DNA from 3 places in the Leptothoe sp. PORK10 BA2 genome. Region 1 is predicted to be linked to each of the others. Evidence: predicted binding sites of a transcription regulator. Region 1 holds the regulator's gene; each other region holds the start of a gene.
What was found. Region 1 encodes HrcA, which represses chaperone genes, less so after heat shock. Its sites were predicted from a motif close to TTAGCACTCNNNANTNNNGAGTGCTAA; they were not measured.
Positions count from the first base shown of each region.

Region 1 (5,657 bases):
GAATAATCTCCAGGGAATCCTGTAGCTCTGGCGGCACTTCCCCCCCAATAATAGCCAGATCGATTTGACCGTTGCCCACACTCCAAGACGTACGACGGGTGGAGTGAACATGGAGCTGCACCGCCACATCGGGATAGCGCTGACGAAATAGACCAATCATCCTGGGCAGCAAATAGGTGCCCGTGGTCTGGCTAGCGCCCACAATCAATGTGCCCCCCTGGAGCTTTTGCAGATCCTCAATGGCCCGGCATGTTTCATGGCAAAGGCTAAGGATGCGATCGCCATATTCCAATAATAGATAGCCCGCCTCCGTCAGCTGAGCCCGCCGACCACCACGGTCAAACAGCGGCACATCCAACTGACGCTCTAAATTTTGTACCTGTAAACTAACGGCGGGTTGAGATACATACAGGCTATCGGCAGCTCGCTTAAAACTACCCTCCGCCGCAATTGCCTTTAGGATGCGCAGTTGATCTAACGTAAACGGGAGGTCAGACATAACGGTGAGGGTGTCAACTCCGGTATTTCAAGCAAACCCCGTGGCTCGATTGGTAGAGACCATAGATGGGAACATCTGACCAAAACCAAATGCAGTACCTCTGACGCTACCGAACAAATAGACTAGAAAGTTTGCCAGCACGTTAGAGTCTACATGATGTGTAGTTTCATCATTCCTTATGAAGGGACAATAACTCAAAACGTTAACTAAGTAATCTGTTTGTGAGGAAATCTTTTAGAGAAAACCTACTAAACCACGACCAAATTAAAACCTGTAGCGTTTCCTAAGTCAAAACGACCGTTTTGGACATGGCACAGGTTTATGTCCGCTGCTACTCTTTTGTTGATCTAAAGCCAGTCTAGTGTGTGGTCTGTTGTATACCTGCCCTGCTTTCCCTACATGCAGTACCAATTGATTCAAAACTTTCTACAGCTGCCCGGTATTATCGGCTTTAGCCTCATACCTTTAGATCAGGATGACTCCCTTGGTCAGGCCTATAGTGTCGGCTTTCCCGCAGGCAACGCTCCTGAGCAGCAATCCCTACTGTTGAAAGGTATCCAACAGATCATCAGCACCACCCCCGCCTCCCTAGAGTTTTGTCTGTTTCAATTGGGCCCCCATCAGCTGGAATTGCATAAAGTAGAAAGCGGAGCAGTTTTGCTGGTGCTCAGCGAAGGCCCACTCCCCAGCGACTATCCCAAGGCCGTCAGTGAGCTGGTGCAATTTATCAAAGCCGACTACTCAGCCCTAGTGGAAAGTATCCGGGGGATTAGGGCTGAGGCTGTGGATACGTTATCTGAACCCTTAACCCAAGTGCAAACCGCTCGCTTAGAAGAGGTGGTGGCCGCCATGAATAGCTTAAATCTAGTTACCAGCCGATATCTCGGGCCCCAACTGGTGGCTAACCATTGGCGGACATTCCAGAAAGCACCCTGGCTGAGTAACTTTTGTATTGATGCCGATGGCACCGTTAGCGTTCTGGAGCAAGACCAACAGCTGTCGCCAGAGCAGTTGGCAGAAATTCGCCTATGGACTCAGCGATTTCATCAGCGATGTACCCGGATTATTCGAGACTATGACGCATTGGTAGAACAGACATTGCCTGCCCATTATCGACAACTGTTATTTGGTCGATAAGTGATCGCCATTATGGTTTCTTGCTAGTGAGCTATGGCTGGTTAACCATTGCTAGTTAGACAGTTTCTTGGCCCTATAGACAGCTAATTTCGGATCGTTCGTATCTATGGTAAAAAAAGTCCGCTTAGAGCCCATTGCCCAGGAGAGTACTGTTGAAACCAATGGCAACCTGCTATCGGTTTTATTGCACCAGGAGCTGTCCGTTTTAAAGGAATGTGGTGGTCGGGGCATGTGTGCCACTTGCCATATCTATGTAAACGATGGCATGGGAGCACTGACGCCCATCAACCGACGGGAACAGCGTACCCTGGCAATTATTACCTCCTGCAGGGGAAATTCCCGACTGGCCTGCCAAGCTAGGGTAATGGGAAATGGTGTAGTGGTAGAGCTGCCACCGGGCATGTATGTGAATTCTATTCAAGATATTGAGTCGCTCATTGGCCGTCGGGCCGATCAGGACTTACTGCATCCCCTGACGGGTAAGGTCCTAGTGGAGCAGGGCAAACTGATTACTCGTTCGATGATGCGCCAAATTGACGAGAGCAAGGATCTCAACCTGAATGATTACTTCAAACACAGTCGTTAACCCAGTCCTTCAGGTAAACAGGGTCTAACATTGGGTAAATCGTAACGTTATATTTACATTTAAAGTCTTCAAGGACTTTAATGCAGACACAATCTAATATTTTGATTAAAAGATTTAGTATCCTATCAAGCGTTTTGATGGAGCCTCAGCCCCTAATATGGAGCCTCAGCCCCTAATATAAGTTGAAAGGTTGAAGCCATGCCTGATTTAACTGTTCGCGATTCTTCGCGTTTGTGACATTGATGGTCTTTGATAAGTCTAGTAGCTTGAATCCCCGTCAACAGCAGGTGATGCGTGCAACCGTACGTCACTATGTATCGACAGCGGAACCCGTTGGTTCTAGGGCACTGTTAGAAGCTTTTGACCTGAATGTCAGTGCGGCAACCATTCGCAATGTGATGGGGGCGCTGGAGCGTTCGGGTTTTTTATATCAGCCCCATACATCGGCTGGGCGTGTCCCTTCTGACTCTGGGTATCGGCTTTATGTAGATGAGTTGATTAAACCCTCCAAACCGACTGCCCAGCGGATTGACCAGTTATTGACCCAAAATCTGAATTGGCAGGGATGGAGCCTGGAAGCCTTACTCCAAGAGGCGGCGCAAATTTTGGCCCACCTGAGTGGGTATATTGCCTTGGTCACCATGCCTCGGCTGGAAAACATGGTGGTCAAACACCTGCAGCTGGTGAAAATTTCGGCTGATCAGGTGCTTTTGGTAGTGGTGTTAGATAGCTATGGTACTGAGTCTATGCTGGTGCAGCTGCCTCGGGGAATCACCGGGGTAGGTACTCTCCAGGACGACGGGGAAATCGATCGAGAACTGCAAATCTTATCGAATTTCTTGACGGCCCAGTTATGTGGAAAGCCCCTATCTGAAATTTCTAGTCTGGATTGGCATGAGGTGGACACTAGAGAGCATCATGTGTTGGCCCTGTGCCAGGCAATTAATGATTTGGCCCACCGCAAGCGTCAGCCCCAAACGCATATTTTGGTTACCGGGGTGAAGGATGTCTTGAACCAGCCAGAGTTTGCTGAGCAAAGTCAGCTGCGGAATCTGGTGGCGCTATTGGCGGATGGCCGAGAACAGCTGTGGCCTCTGATGTGTGCGGAGGATAATCACCCCCTGAAAATTTGGATTGGGGAGGAAAACCCGTTGGAACCGATGCAGGGGTGTGCCCTGATTTCGAGCACTTACTGTAATCGGCATTCGACCCCCCTGGGCAGTGTGGGGGTGATGGGCCCCACCAGGATGCTCTATGAAAACACGATTGCTGCGGTGGAAGCCACCTCTAGCTACCTATCGGAAATTATGTCGGGCTTGGATGTGAGCCAGTAGGCGGCAACGATGCCGCTAATAAAACCAAATAGGTGACTTTCCCAGGAAATGCCAGGCTGGTTGGGCAATACACCCCAAAACATTGCACCGTAGGTGACCAGCACAAATAGGGCAATGGCGATCGCAACCATGGTGCGCTCATAGTAGCCCCGCCCCAGTAAAAACCCCAAATAGCCAAACACAAGGCCACTGGCCCCAATATGCACTGAGCCGCCCCGAGCTAGCAGCCATGTACCGGCCCCACCCACCAGGGTGATCAGGATGGTGGCCTTGATCCAGGTGCCCATGGAGCGCATCATCACCCACCAACTCAGGGTGAGCAGGGGCACCGTATTGGCAACTAAATGTCTAAAGTCGCCATGGAGCAGAGGAGCTAGGGGAATGCCCCACAATCCATCTAGAGAACGGGGGCGAATACCGTATCCATTGAGACGGCCGCCAAACACCAAAAAATCTATAATTTCAATGGACCACAGACCCATAAAAACAGCACCTAATAGCTGTAATCGAGCGACAGTTGCAGATTTTAGTTCAGATAGAAGAGGACGATCGTAAGACATAGGTGGGGATGGCAAGAACTCAAGAATTGGGCAGCCTATGAAGCAAGAGCTTTGTAGCAGCTACTAGCTCTAGGTTAAGCCAACTGCCCTAAAGTTGCCTTTGTCTACCCTTTAAGTTTGCCAGGATCTTCAGGTTATCTGCCTCCGTCCCCGGCATCCTCACCCCTGTCTATCTCACGGTTGGCCTCCCCATTTCCCTGATATAGAAGAACGTGATCATTCCAGAGCTACTCGCGGTGCTTTCCATTTCGGCAGCCACCGGTCTTCGTTTGGCCTTGCCTTTGCTACTCATTGGCCTGTTCTCTGGTGAACAGCTATGGTCGCAGGTACCGATTTTGGCCCATATTCCCCAGGTGTGTGTGGTGACTGTTTTGGTGATTTGGTCACTCCTGGAGTTGACGATTTCTAAAGATCGGATCAACCGGCGCTTTTTACAAAGTGCAGAGCTATTTATGAGTCCCTTTGTGGGGACCATTGCCGGGGTTGCGATCGCACGTCTAGCCAACATCTCCGACAGCTGGTTACTGGTGCTGTTAGCCGTCACTGGTGGGGCATTGGCCCTCGTGCTCCAAATGGTGCAAGTAGGGTGGCTCTATCGCTTCAACAGCCCCCCCATATGGATGATGTTTGTAGAAGATGCCCTCTGCATCTTTCTGGTCTTCTTTGCCTTCGACGCACCGCAACAAGGGGGGCTCATTGCTCTGTTTTTACTTTGGCTAGCCATTCGTAGCTCGGTGGTATGGCGTCAGTGGCAAAAGAACAAAGAAAACAAATAAATAAACGGCTGTGGGTTTAGACTACGCTCAACCCACGGCCGTTTATTTGCTTTAGCTAAATTTCAGAGTCAGTTACATCAAACCAGCAATGTGCAAAGGACCATGGCCGCTGACCATTTCCAGTATCAGAGCCAAGAAACCCACCATCGCTAAGCGACCGTTCCACACTTCCGCAAACGGCGTCAGCCCCCAAGCAGACTTATCTTGGGGATAAATTCGAACTTCTTTTTGCAACTGGGCCGCATCAGAAAATAATTTACGGGGAGACTCTAGCGCCTTGACCACCATGTTCCCCATGTCTTCGATAAACACGGGGTAGGTGTTGAGGGCAGGTACCCGGTGGAAGCCTTTAATGCCGGACTCTTCGGCTAGCTCTCGGTACTCAATGTCAATTTCCTGCAGCGTTTCAATGTGCTCAGACACAAAGCTGATGGGTACCACCACCAGATCATCAATACCTTTTGCCGCCAGTTCCTTAATGGCATCTTCCGTGTAGGGTTTCAACCATTCCACCGGTCCCACTCGGCTCTGGTAAGCCAGGGTAAAGTCATTGGGCCGACCAACCGCCTGCATGATCAAGTCAACACAGTGCTCCATTTCCTTCTGGTAGGGATCACCGGCCTCTTCCACATAGCTAACCGGCACGCCATGGGCACTAAAGAAGATGTGGCCTCCGTCTGGATTCGGTAGTTGATCGATAGTTTGAATAATTAGGTCCGCCATGGCTCGCACATAACCAGGGCTGTTGTACCAGGATGGGATCAG
Region 1 covers NZ_JAYGIG010000014.1:16,173-21,829, forward strand. The annotation lists gene VB741_RS06010 (LysR family transcriptional regulator) at 1-499, opposite strand, end outside; gene VB741_RS06015 (hypothetical protein) at 899-1,636, shown strand; gene VB741_RS06020 (2Fe-2S iron-sulfur cluster-binding protein) at 1,743-2,222, shown strand; gene hrcA (heat-inducible transcriptional repressor HrcA) at 2,465-3,556, shown strand; gene VB741_RS06030 (rhomboid family intramembrane serine protease) at 3,514-4,116, opposite strand; gene VB741_RS06035 (DUF4126 domain-containing protein) at 4,335-4,892, shown strand; gene hemH (ferrochelatase) at 4,965-5,657, opposite strand, start outside.

Region 2 (5,657 bases), on a different contig from region 1:
CGCAATCGGAAAATTGGCCTAGGCAATGGGGTCACGATTCCATGCGGGTTGATTGTAAGTCCCGCCGCAGCAGCAGACTCAGCGTGCCGTAGCTAGCTTCAATTAAAAAATCGGCAGACGCTGAATACGTCTGCCGATTTAGCCATTAATCGCCGTTGCCTTTGGCATTAGCGAATTTTTAGCGATCGCAACTACTCAATTAGCCAACGCATTCGCCAACTCAGTAGTCGAAACTGCTTAATAGTCGAAGTCACCCATACCGCCGCCAGCGCCAGCGCCAGCCGCTTCCTTAGGCTCAGGCTTGTCTACCACAATGCACTCAGTGGTAAGCACCATAGCCGCAATAGAAGCAGCATTCTGAGTCGCACAGCGGGTCACCTTCGCAGGGTCAACGATACCGGCAGCGAGCATATCCACATACTCGTTGGTAGAGGCGTTGAAGCCAATGTTAAAGTCCATGGCCTTCACATGCTCAGCAACCACAGCACCATTTTGACCAGCATTCTCAGCAATCCGCTTCAGGGGTGCAGTCAGGGCACGGGTCACAATCAGCGCACCGGTCAGCTCTTCGTCAGTCAGGTTAGCGTTGGACCACGCTTCAAGACCAGGAGCCAGGTGAGCCAATGTGGTCCCACCACCGGGAACGATGCCTTCTTCAACCGCCGCCTTAGTGGCATTGATGGCATCTTCTAGGCGCAGCTTACGATCCTTCATTTCGGTCTCAGTAGCTGCACCAACCTTGATCACAGCAACACCACCAGAAAGCTTAGCCAAACGCTCCTGCAGCTTCTCCTTGTCGTAGCTAGAATCAGATTCTTCGATTTGACGACGAATCTGCTCACAACGGGCTTTCACCTCAGCTTCGTTACCTTCGGCCACCAGGGTGGTGGTGTCCTTAGTCAGAGTAATGCGACGGGCAGTACCCAGCATGTCAACGGTGACACTGTCCAGCTTCAGACCAGCGTCTTCAGTAATCACCTGACCACCGGATAGAACAGCAATGTCCTCCAGCATGGCTTTACGACGATCGCCAAAGCCAGGAGCCTTGACAGCAGCCACATTCAGCACACCGCGCAGACGGTTGACCACTAGGGTAGCTAGGGCTTCCTTCTCGATGTCTTCAGCAATAATCAACAATGGCTTGCCGGAACGGGCAACCTGCTCAAGCACAGGCACTAGGTCCTGGACCAGAGCAATCTTTTTGTCAGTCAGTAGGATGTAGGGATCATCGAGCACAGCTTCCATGCGCTCAGTATCCGTCGCAAAGTAAGGAGAGATATAGCCCTTATCAAAGCGCATCCCTTCAGTAATTTCCAGCTCAGTCGTCATGGACTTGCCTTCTTCCAAGGAAATCACGCCTTCACGGCCCACTTTCTCCATGGCTTCGGCAATCATTTTGCCGACTTCTTCATCATTACCAGCGGAAATAGTACCCACCTGGGCAATAGCAGTGGAGTCGCCAACGGGCTGAGCATGCTCAGCAATGCGCTCTACCAGATAAGCAGTGGCTTTTTCAATCCCACGCTTGAGGGAGATCGCATTAGAACCAGCAGCCACGTTGCGTAGGCCTTCCTTCACAATGGCGTGGGCCAATACGGTGGCGGTGGTAGTACCGTCACCAGCAGCATCGTTTGTTTTGGAAGCAGCCTGACGAATCAGAGCCACTCCAGTATTTTCGACGTTGTCCTCTAGCTCGATTTCCTTAGCAATGGTGATACCGTCATTGACGATTTGGGGAGAGCCAAATTTCTTTTCGAGAACAACGTTACGTCCCTTGGGCCCAAGGGTAACGGCAACGGCCTCGGTCAGAATATCCATGCCTCTTTCCAGGGCACGACGAGCGTTCTCGTTATATATAATGCGCTTAGCCATGAATTAACCTATATTTCAGAACGTTTCAGATGGGTCTGGAGTGGGTAACAAGATTGGCCATGGGCCAACAATTGAAAATTGACCATGGGCCAACAATTGAAAATTGATGAAACTTGACATTTAGCCAACAACGGCCAGGATGTCCTTCTCGGATAGCAGGACGTAATCATCGCCACCTAGCTTGATGTCAGTACCTGCATACTTGGAGTAGAGGACGTTATTGCCAACTTCTACATCGGGAGCCTGACGAGTACCGTCATCGCCACGCTTCCCAGGGCCAACGGCGGTAATCTCTCCCACCTGGGGCTTTTCTTTAGCGGTATCGGGCAGCAAAATGCCACCAGCGGTTTTTTCTTCAGATGCGCTGACTTTGATCAAAACGCGATCGCCTAGGGGAGTGACGCTTGAAACACTCAAAGAAATGGCTGCCATAGTTTTCTCCGAACTTTGATAGATCAATCATTCGGCAATTGCACCAAGGCGGTATTCAGTCCACCAGGGCAGTACCCCTTAAACCTCGTCCAGGTCTACAAACCTCGTTGTTCTGCAATGAAAACAGCAGGGTTAAACGTGGAGTGGCTTACCCACAAAAGGAGTTTGACAGGGGAAGAAGCTGCAACCCAAACGGGGTTTAGCACTCTCTATTGCCGAGTGCTAAATTATCGCTTAATGAGCTGACATAGCAACAGGTCTAATGGTACGGGTTCCCGAACTTAGGGGCTAAGCGAACCCAAGTGAAAACTTCATGGTTTCAATACACGGATCTTTATAGCTGCTTCAGGTTCTATGAAAAATTCCTCGTATTATTTATATATCGGGTGTCATCTGTAATTCTTGATACAACTTTACCTGGTGCATATGCTGACACGCTGTCGGGCAATTGCTAACTCCATGAACTGCAAATTTTCATACCTCCTCTTCGCGGCCATGCCATTGTGGTTGCTGAACTTTCACACCACAGCCTCAGCTCAGTTAACCATTGAGGTGGCCCCTGCAATCACACCGGCAGCTGCAACACCCACAATTATTCAGCCTGCAACGTCAGATACAAGCGTTGTGCGGGAATCCAATCAGTTTAATATCCTAGGCGGGCAGTCATCAGGTGGCACTGCCCCTAACCTGATTCATCAGTTCCAACAGTTTGACCTAGGCTCCGCCGATGCTGCCAACTTTGTGGTGGATCCTAATGTTGCCAATGTCATTAGCCTGATTAATGCTTTACAGCCTTCCTCCATCGATGGCTTACTTAAAGTCACCAGCAATGACCTCAGTCAGGCGACCAGCGCTAATCTTTTTCTAGTCAATCCTGCTGGCATTGTTTTTGGTGAAAATGTGAGCCTGAGCTTGCCGGCCAACCTAACCGCCACCACAGCGTCAGGTCTACTGTTTGATGAGACCTATCTTTTATCGATCGATGGCTCAGTCAGTGACCTCGATTCATCCGCTGGCGGGTCCGTGATTTCAATCAATGCCATAGCTCCAACCCTATCTACGCCCACAATCAACAACCTGACGGGTAACCCCATCGGGTATCTAATGCTTTCAGCTCCGGCTAGCTCAGTGGCATTAGACCCGCTCTCTCCAGAGCTACCCACTGGCAGCATTGAAAACCAAGGTAGTCTTGAGGTCACCCCCCAGGCCACCATCACCTTCATTGGTCACTATATCCAGAACGACGGCAAACTCGTGGCCCCTGGTGGCACGATCAACCTAGTGGCCACGGCAGGAGACACCCTACTGCGACTGAACCAACCCGGTAGCCTACTCAGTTTTGATGTGGTTCCAGCTGATACTCTGGCGGCAATTGCTACGACGGCTGTGCCTGACACCTTAGCCACCACTGAGCTAGCCCAGCTACTGACCGGTGGCAACGAACAGAGCGCCACCGAAATCGTAGTCAACTCGGATGGGTCCCAAACCCTCACGAACAGTCCTCCATCCCTAGCCCCTACCCCAGGCACAGTCTTGGTCCGAGGTGTGGTGGATGTTTCCGATGACCATCTTGCCGCCCCGAATAGCTCCCCAGGCCAAGTCACTATGTTGGGGAATCAAATCAACCTCGTCGGGGGCGACATTTTCGCCAATGGAGTGAGCCAAGCTGGCACCCTATCCATCGGTGGCATGCCCGTTGAAGACGGATTTAGTGCCGCCTATGTCTTAGTGGATCGTAACTCTACGCTGCAAGCAAACTCGGAAACCAGTCAGGGTGGCAGTATTGATATTTGGGCCAATCACACCGTGCGGTTTTATGGAACAGCCACAGCCACGGGTGCTAGACCTCAACTTGACGGCACTGTAACCATTGAAGCTGGCAAAGTACTCGATATTCGACCGCCGGCAGCTCGATAAAAGCTCAATCAAAGCTCAATCAAAGGGACTCAACAAGCAGAGCCTTAAGTCATTGAGCCAAAGGAAAGCGGGGTGTTGTAATAACACCCCGCTTTCCCATAGTCATGGCCCCATGACTATGGCTTTGTGCCCATAATCCACAACCTAGGGTGATCACTGCAAACGATGGAGAGCAGAAGCCACAGAAGCAAAGCATCCAGGCATAGCAAATCTAAGTATTATCACCACATTTCAATAGATATTGATGTCTACTTTTGATAAAGTCTACGTATTTTCATGGGCATAGCAAAGTAAAAATGTCATTCTAAACAAAGTAGCCATAAGCCTATATCAAAAGGCTTATGGCTACTTTCACCTTCATAAAGACATCAGCTGCATCTTAAATCATCAGTATTTTTTGATACATGTCTTAGATTGCTTTTTTTCAGCTCCGAGGCTTTATCCATGGGAATAGTTACGAACGCTGCTCATCAAATTGGTGCAGCAACCATCGTCAGTGGCATCTTACTGGCACTTGTCAGCCCCACAGCGCAGGCTGCGTGCTTAGCAAGCGGATGTAGTCAGAACGGTTTATTGTTTAGCGAAGCATCCAGCAACTTCAAGATCACCGATGTCAAGGGTTCAGGCACCTCTCAGGACCCCTTTGTGGTCTATCAAGATGTGTGGGGTTTAGATATTTCGCTGGCAATTAGCGGTTTAACCACAGCCAAACACCACTCCATCTTTAATCGTCCAGGCTTTGCTATTAATATAGTGTCGCGCAACCTCACGGGGGCATTCTGGCGGTTCTATGACCATGAGCTACAGGAAACCCCAGGATACGCCAGCGGTGAAAATGACGGACTATCCTTTGCCCAAGGCATCAGCCCTGTGCGCCCCTATAGATCGGACCGCTACACTAGGGCAGATGAGGTAACCGACGTACGGGATTTCATCAACTTCTATGAAGGGGCTGGGGTAAACCCCGGTGAAAATGTTTGGTTTAACTACTTCATCACCGATACCATTCCCAATGATCGCTTTTTCATCCGGCAACGACCTGATTTTCGAACCAGTGCCACGCCAACAGCCACGGCACCCCAACCAGTCAGCACAGCCCCACGGATCGTCCAGCGGCCAATCCCAGTCACACCTGCTACGCCAACAGTGCCGCCGGTTATTCAGGCACCCGTCACAAATGGGCCTGTGGCAAACCCTGTAGTCAATATCCCTGGGGCAACGGTGACGCCGCCCATTAGTGTGATGCCACCCGCAGTGATTGCGCCTACCCCACCTCAGTCCATCCCTGAACCGAGAATGTCGATCATGGGAGCGATCGCAATTCTCCTGAATAGGTCAAAAAAACATCATGGGCAGCACACCCGCCCAAATCAGAGCTAGACAACCGCTAGAACTCCATGGCGACCCAAAAGCGCACCAACTATAGCAAATGCCAG
Region 2 covers NZ_JAYGIG010000010.1:32,620-38,276, reverse strand. The annotation lists gene groL (chaperonin GroEL) at 238-1,872, opposite strand; gene groES (co-chaperone GroES) at 1,993-2,304, opposite strand; gene VB741_RS04660 (two-partner secretion domain-containing protein) at 2,800-4,221, shown strand; gene VB741_RS04655 (hypothetical protein) at 4,666-5,601, shown strand.
Region 2: a site for HrcA is predicted at 2,504-2,530, ahead of groES (co-chaperone GroES). Genes of this name have one in related genera too.

Region 3 (5,657 bases), on a different contig from region 1:
GGCGGCCATTCCTATGGTGCGTTTACCGCCGCCAATTTGTTGGCCCATAGCGATCTGTTTCAAGCGGGGATTGCCCGCAGTGGGGCCTATAACCGCACCCTCACACCGTTTGGGTTTCAAGGAGAGCAGCGCACATTTTGGGAAACCCCAGAAACCTATCTCACCATGTCCCCCTTTATTTCCGCCGAGAAAATCAATGAACCCCTGCTGTTGATCCATGGGGCTGAGGATACCAATGCGGGCACCTATCCGCTTCAGTCGGAACGTTTATATGAAGCCGTGAAGGGTTTGGGCGGCACGGTGCGCTACGTGTCGCTACCGGCGGAGGGCCATGGCTATCGTTCTCGGGAGGCAGTGGGTCATGTGTTGTGGGAAATGGTGGAGTGGCTGGATCAGCATGTGAAGGGTGAACCCTAACCGCCTAGGGCCATCCCTTGTGGTTAAACTAATTGCTCTCCAAATTGCGCTCCCAGGATCCATTGCTGGTAGAGGGATGAGGTGCTGGTAAATTGCAATCGATGTAGATTATCCCTCCAACAAGGACCCCACCAATAATTTTTGCAGCATCCACACCAGGCTAACGGCTAACGATGCACTCCAGATGATGGCCGCCAGGGTCAGTTTGCCATTTAGCACACAGAGACTGCCGCTGATCAATAGCGCGATCGCAACTCCCCCCGACACTCGCACTAAAATCTGCACAGCCTCGGTTAATTTCCGCAAACGAGTGGCCACATCATCGGTGGACAATGGAGAAATTGCCGACTCCAGCAAATTTTGAAAGCTGTCGTAGTGCTTGGGATCAATGTGGTAGTAGGTGCCCAGGTCCGTATCGCGGAGGGCCGGATTGGAACGGAGGCCAAACTGCTTGGCGGTTGCGATCGCAGCCCGCACCTGGCGTTTACTCGCCACCCCACTAAAAGCATCAAATAACGATTCCCGATACACCCCCACCGTTGCCATTTCTAAAATCCGCTGACTGAGTTCCACCTCATGGAGTTTGGCTAGATTAGACACTGGAGTCACCGGCTTATTCCAATTACTATCTAATGACTGATCTAATAACTACATTAATTACTGTCTCAGACAAATCGCTGTCCAAACAAGTAAATATGTACTATTTAGAATATCGCTAATCGGCCTGCTTCGGCCACATTAATCACACATTAATCACACATTAATCATAAAAAAACGTAGGGGCATTCCATGGAACGCCCCTACGAAATATCGAATTAAGGCCAGGGAGGCTTACATCATGCCCATGCCGCCCATGCCGCCCATGCCACCCATGCCGCCCATGCCGCCCATGCCGCCCATGCCACCCATGGGATCACCGCCACCGGCAGCTGCAGGCTCAGGCTTCTCGACCACTAAAGCTTCCGTGGTCAATACCATGCCCGCAATGGATGCCGCATCCTGCAGGGCAGAACGCACAACCTTGGCCGGGTCCACAATGCCACTCAGCATCAAATCTTCGTAGGCACCGGTCAAGGCGTTATAGCCCTCGTTAAAGGGCATGGCGCGGACTTTTTCCACGACCACATAGCCTTCATCACCAGCATTGTCAGCAATCTGACGCAGGGGCGCTTCCACCGCCCGCATGACGATGTCCACACCCGTTTGCTCTTCAGATGCCAAACCTGCTTTCAAAGCCTCTAGCTTTTGAGCCAGGTGCAGCAGAGTGATCCCCCCACCGGGCACAATGCCTTCAGCCACAGCGGCCTTAGTGGCACTCAGGGCATCTTCAATCCGCAGTTTCCGGTCCTTCAGCTCAGTTTCCGTCGCTGCACCGACCTTAATCACGGCTACGCCACCCGCCAGTTTGGCCAAGCGCTCAGACAGCTTTTCCTTGTCATATTCAGAATCGGTGGCATCCAATTCCCTACGAATTTGACCAATACGCTCGTCAATGTCGGGCTTGTTACCACTGTTGGACACGATGGTCGTGGTGTCCTTAGTAATAGTGATTTTTTCGGCGGTTCCCAACATTTCAATGGTCGCCATCTCTAAGCTGAGGCCAATTTCTTCAGAAATCACTTGACCGCCAGTGAGAACGGCAATGTCCTGCAGCATGGCCTTGCGACGCTCACCAAAGCCAGGAGCCTTAACGGCAGCGACGTTGAGTACACCACGGGCCTTATTCACCACCAAGGTGGCCAGGGCTTCGCCGTCCACGTCTTCAGCGATGATCACCAGAGGCCTGCCGGAGCGGGCAATATTTTCTAGAACGCCGACTAGATCCTGCATGGAGCTAATCTTTTTATCAGTGATTAGGACCAGGGCACCGTCCATATCAGCGATCATTCGTTCCTGATCGGTGACGAAGTAAGGCGATATGTACCCCCGGTCAATCTGCATCCCTTCGACCACGTCTAGCTCAGTATGGAGGGACTTGGATTCCTCAACGGTGATCACACCGTCCTTAGTCACCCGGTCCATGGCTTCGGCGATCATGTTGCCAATGGCTTCGTCGCTACCGGCGGATACGGTGGCCACCTGAGCAATTTCTTTGCCTTCCACGGGTTTAGAAACGGCCGCAATTTCAGTCACTAGCTGGGCAACAGCCTTTTCAATCCCGCGACGTAGGCTAACGGGGTTGGCTCCAGCCGCTACGTTCTTTAAACCCTCACGGATAATAGCTTGGGCCAGGACGGTGGCGGTGGTGGTGCCATCACCGGCCAAATCCTTAGTTTTAGAAGCAACTTCCTGGATCAGCCTTGCCCCAGTATTTTCAAAGGGATCAGACAGCTCAATTTCCTTCGCGATGGTGATGCCATCGTTCACAATTTGAGGTGCGCCGAATTTCTTTTCTAGAACGACGTTACGGCCCTTGGGACCTAAAGTTATTTTGACCGCATCGGCCAGGGCGTTAACCCCTCGTTCTAAAGCCTGGCGGGACTTTTCATCAAATAGTACCAGTTTCGCCATAGTCAGCTCGTTTCGCTCTGCAATGAAAGACTTTAGCACTCTCCGAAGCAGAGTGCTAATTAAGCGTATATCACGACATGGCGTTACTTAATTCCGGATAACCGATCCTGATCCTTGACCGGTCATGCTCCTGATCCTTGGCGTTGACCATTCCTTGGCCTAATCGAGCCTGGCCATTGACCGCTCACCCAGTCCTGATCAAATCCTGATTAACCATGGTGATGCCAGTGATCCCCATGGATCTTTGCCATCACCATGGTTTTAGTATCAACTTTGATTAAGTTGTTGCAGGTATCCCCATTGCAGTTAAAAACCTGTAGTTTCTCCTATCTATGGTAGGATGACCGTTTTGAATGTGGACAAGGTTGATTCCTAGCTATTACGGATTACTTTTCGGGCATTATGACTTTAGTGTTGCTCTGTTCCCTAGATTTCTACTAATCGTGTTAGGTAAAACCATAAACGTCTCTCTAGCCCCCAAGAGGATCCGGAAATCTATAAGGGAGATGCGTATCCTGCATTAGGATGCGTATCCTGCATAGACAGTTAAAAAAATGTCGCCTTGGGCACACACAAAGTGAAATCTATCTCCTAGGCTGTACTAGAACACAATAAACTTAAAATCTTTTACTATTTTACTTTTTGGACTTTATTAGAGCTTTAACGAAGTTTTATCAGGGTTATCATTCTCTTTACCTAGTCACAACTTTGATTGCTTAACGTAGAGGGGATTTACAAACCACTCTTCAAGCTTTTACTAAACGCTTTAGTCAATCTTTAATCAATACAGTTAACGCCTCAAAATAATTTATTTAATTTCTTTTCCTGGAATACTACGTCTTTACTACCTGAACCATGTCTTCTGCCACTGCATTTCTGAAGAATCATGTCCTTCATGGCGTCAAAGTTCAATTTATGCCTTTGCTACCCATCCGGCATTGGCTTGATGCCTTCAAAATTGAAGAGCCTAAGTTGGCCCGTCGCATTGCCCGGCTAGTGCCTTCCCAATGTCCGTTCGAGCGGGATATTGTCCTGTTTGGTCGCACTATTGGTCATATTCCGCCCATGTGCAAGCTCAACCCTTTATACGATGAGTTGGTGGGGCTACGTTTTCGTGCTCTGTGCTTCTTAGCCGATGAATGCGGCGAGGATATTTCAAGCTTCGTTTAAGGCCCATCAGGTCAGTGATGTAGCTATGGGCTGGGACCTAACCCGGCCCACTGCTCTGGCCCACTGCTCTGGCCCACTGCTTTTAAGAGTGTCATTGGCCCGATTTGTTTGAGTCGATCCATTTGGCTTTGGTTTTTCACTAAAAGCGAACCGGCAAAGCCTAGGGAATTGACGGAGACGTCGAGGTGGTTTTCTTGGCGTCTGGGCACTACCATGAGCCAGTTACGGGTACCCAGTAGGTTATAGGCCTGGCGCTGGGGATCTTGCCATTGGCCGGTGGGATCATCGATGGCTAGGTGACTGAGCAGTTGTCGATAGCGTTTCAGCCACTGTTCCGCACCATCGTCCGGGGACAGCTGGGCAATGCAATGGGCATAGGGCAGCTGGGGGGATTGCCCGATGCCATCAATAAATTGGGTGGCGCGGATGGCGGGTTCAACGGGCAAATCCATGGACGGTTGGGGCACGATTTGCAAATGTTTGTGGGGCTGACTGGCTCCGGCGGCTTCACCACCGTTGTAAAAAACTAGACCGGCCACCTCGTCTAGACAGCGACAGAGGGCTTGAAAATCGCCCAGAGTCAGCCAGTTGAGCTGGGACTCGAAGGCTCGAGTGACGATGAGAAAGTGATGGTCAACGACGTTGAACTTATTTAGTAGACAGACATGGGTGTCGGAGATGTCTGTGACATAGAGGTTTGGATCGTAGGGTAAGAAAGGATTGGTTTTTTCTTGGGTCTGCACCTTACGGGCCTGGTCTTTGCGGTTGAGGTTGGTTAGAATTCGCACGATAAATGCCATCCCACCATCGGGGACAATTTCGTAATTGGTGTCAATGGGTCTGAGGGCTCCGGTGACTAGGCCATGTTGGGTCTGGGTTTGGAGCTTAGACCATAGGGTACGGGACTGCCAGGGTATGCGGGGAGCTGTGCGATCGCACATATGTCTATCCTGATAAACCACAACTGCTATGCAGTTTTAACATAGCTGCGGGGGTAAATCTGTGGTGATGACCTAAGGATGGGAAGGATGTACCTAGATTGCATAAGCCGTTGTTGATTTATGGCAGGATCAGCAATGCCTGAGTTATTTATCTGTTCTACAATTAATAAAATCTTGATTACTCACATATGAACATGGGTAGGAACCCCTTCGAAGTACTTAAATTCCGCACCCATGTACTGGTTACATTTATACTGAGCAATTTGCTGGTAGGTACAATCTGTGCCGTCCTGGATTATCAACAGCTGCTGCCTTGGCCCCTGCATGACAAACTGTGGCTGCCCTTGCAGTTCATGATGATTTTTGGTCTGGTCTGTGGCGTTTTACTGGCCACTGGCCGCCATGCCGGGCTCAAGTTGGTCCGTTTATTCGGACCTCCCCCCCGTTTCCCTTGGGCCTATGGGGTGTTGCTAATTTCTAGCATGTTGATTTTCTCCTTCAGCAGTTTTCTGTTGCTGTTCTATCCGGTCTCCCTGATTGCCCCTGGCTTTGTTGAAGAGCGACTGACCGAGCAACTGTTGAATGTCGAAACGGTGGCCCCCGAACTATATCGTTATC
Region 3 covers NZ_JAYGIG010000004.1:52,102-57,758, reverse strand. The annotation lists gene VB741_RS02240 (alpha/beta hydrolase family protein) at 1-417, shown strand, start outside; gene VB741_RS02235 (hypothetical protein) at 526-1,026, opposite strand; gene groL (chaperonin GroEL) at 1,249-2,928, opposite strand; gene VB741_RS02225 (Mo-dependent nitrogenase C-terminal domain-containing protein) at 3,844-4,098, shown strand; gene VB741_RS02220 (ATP adenylyltransferase family protein) at 4,122-5,039, opposite strand; gene VB741_RS02215 (CPBP family intramembrane glutamic endopeptidase) at 5,303-5,657, shown strand, end outside.
Region 3: a site for HrcA is predicted at 2,961-2,987, ahead of groL (chaperonin GroEL). Genes of this name have one in related genera too.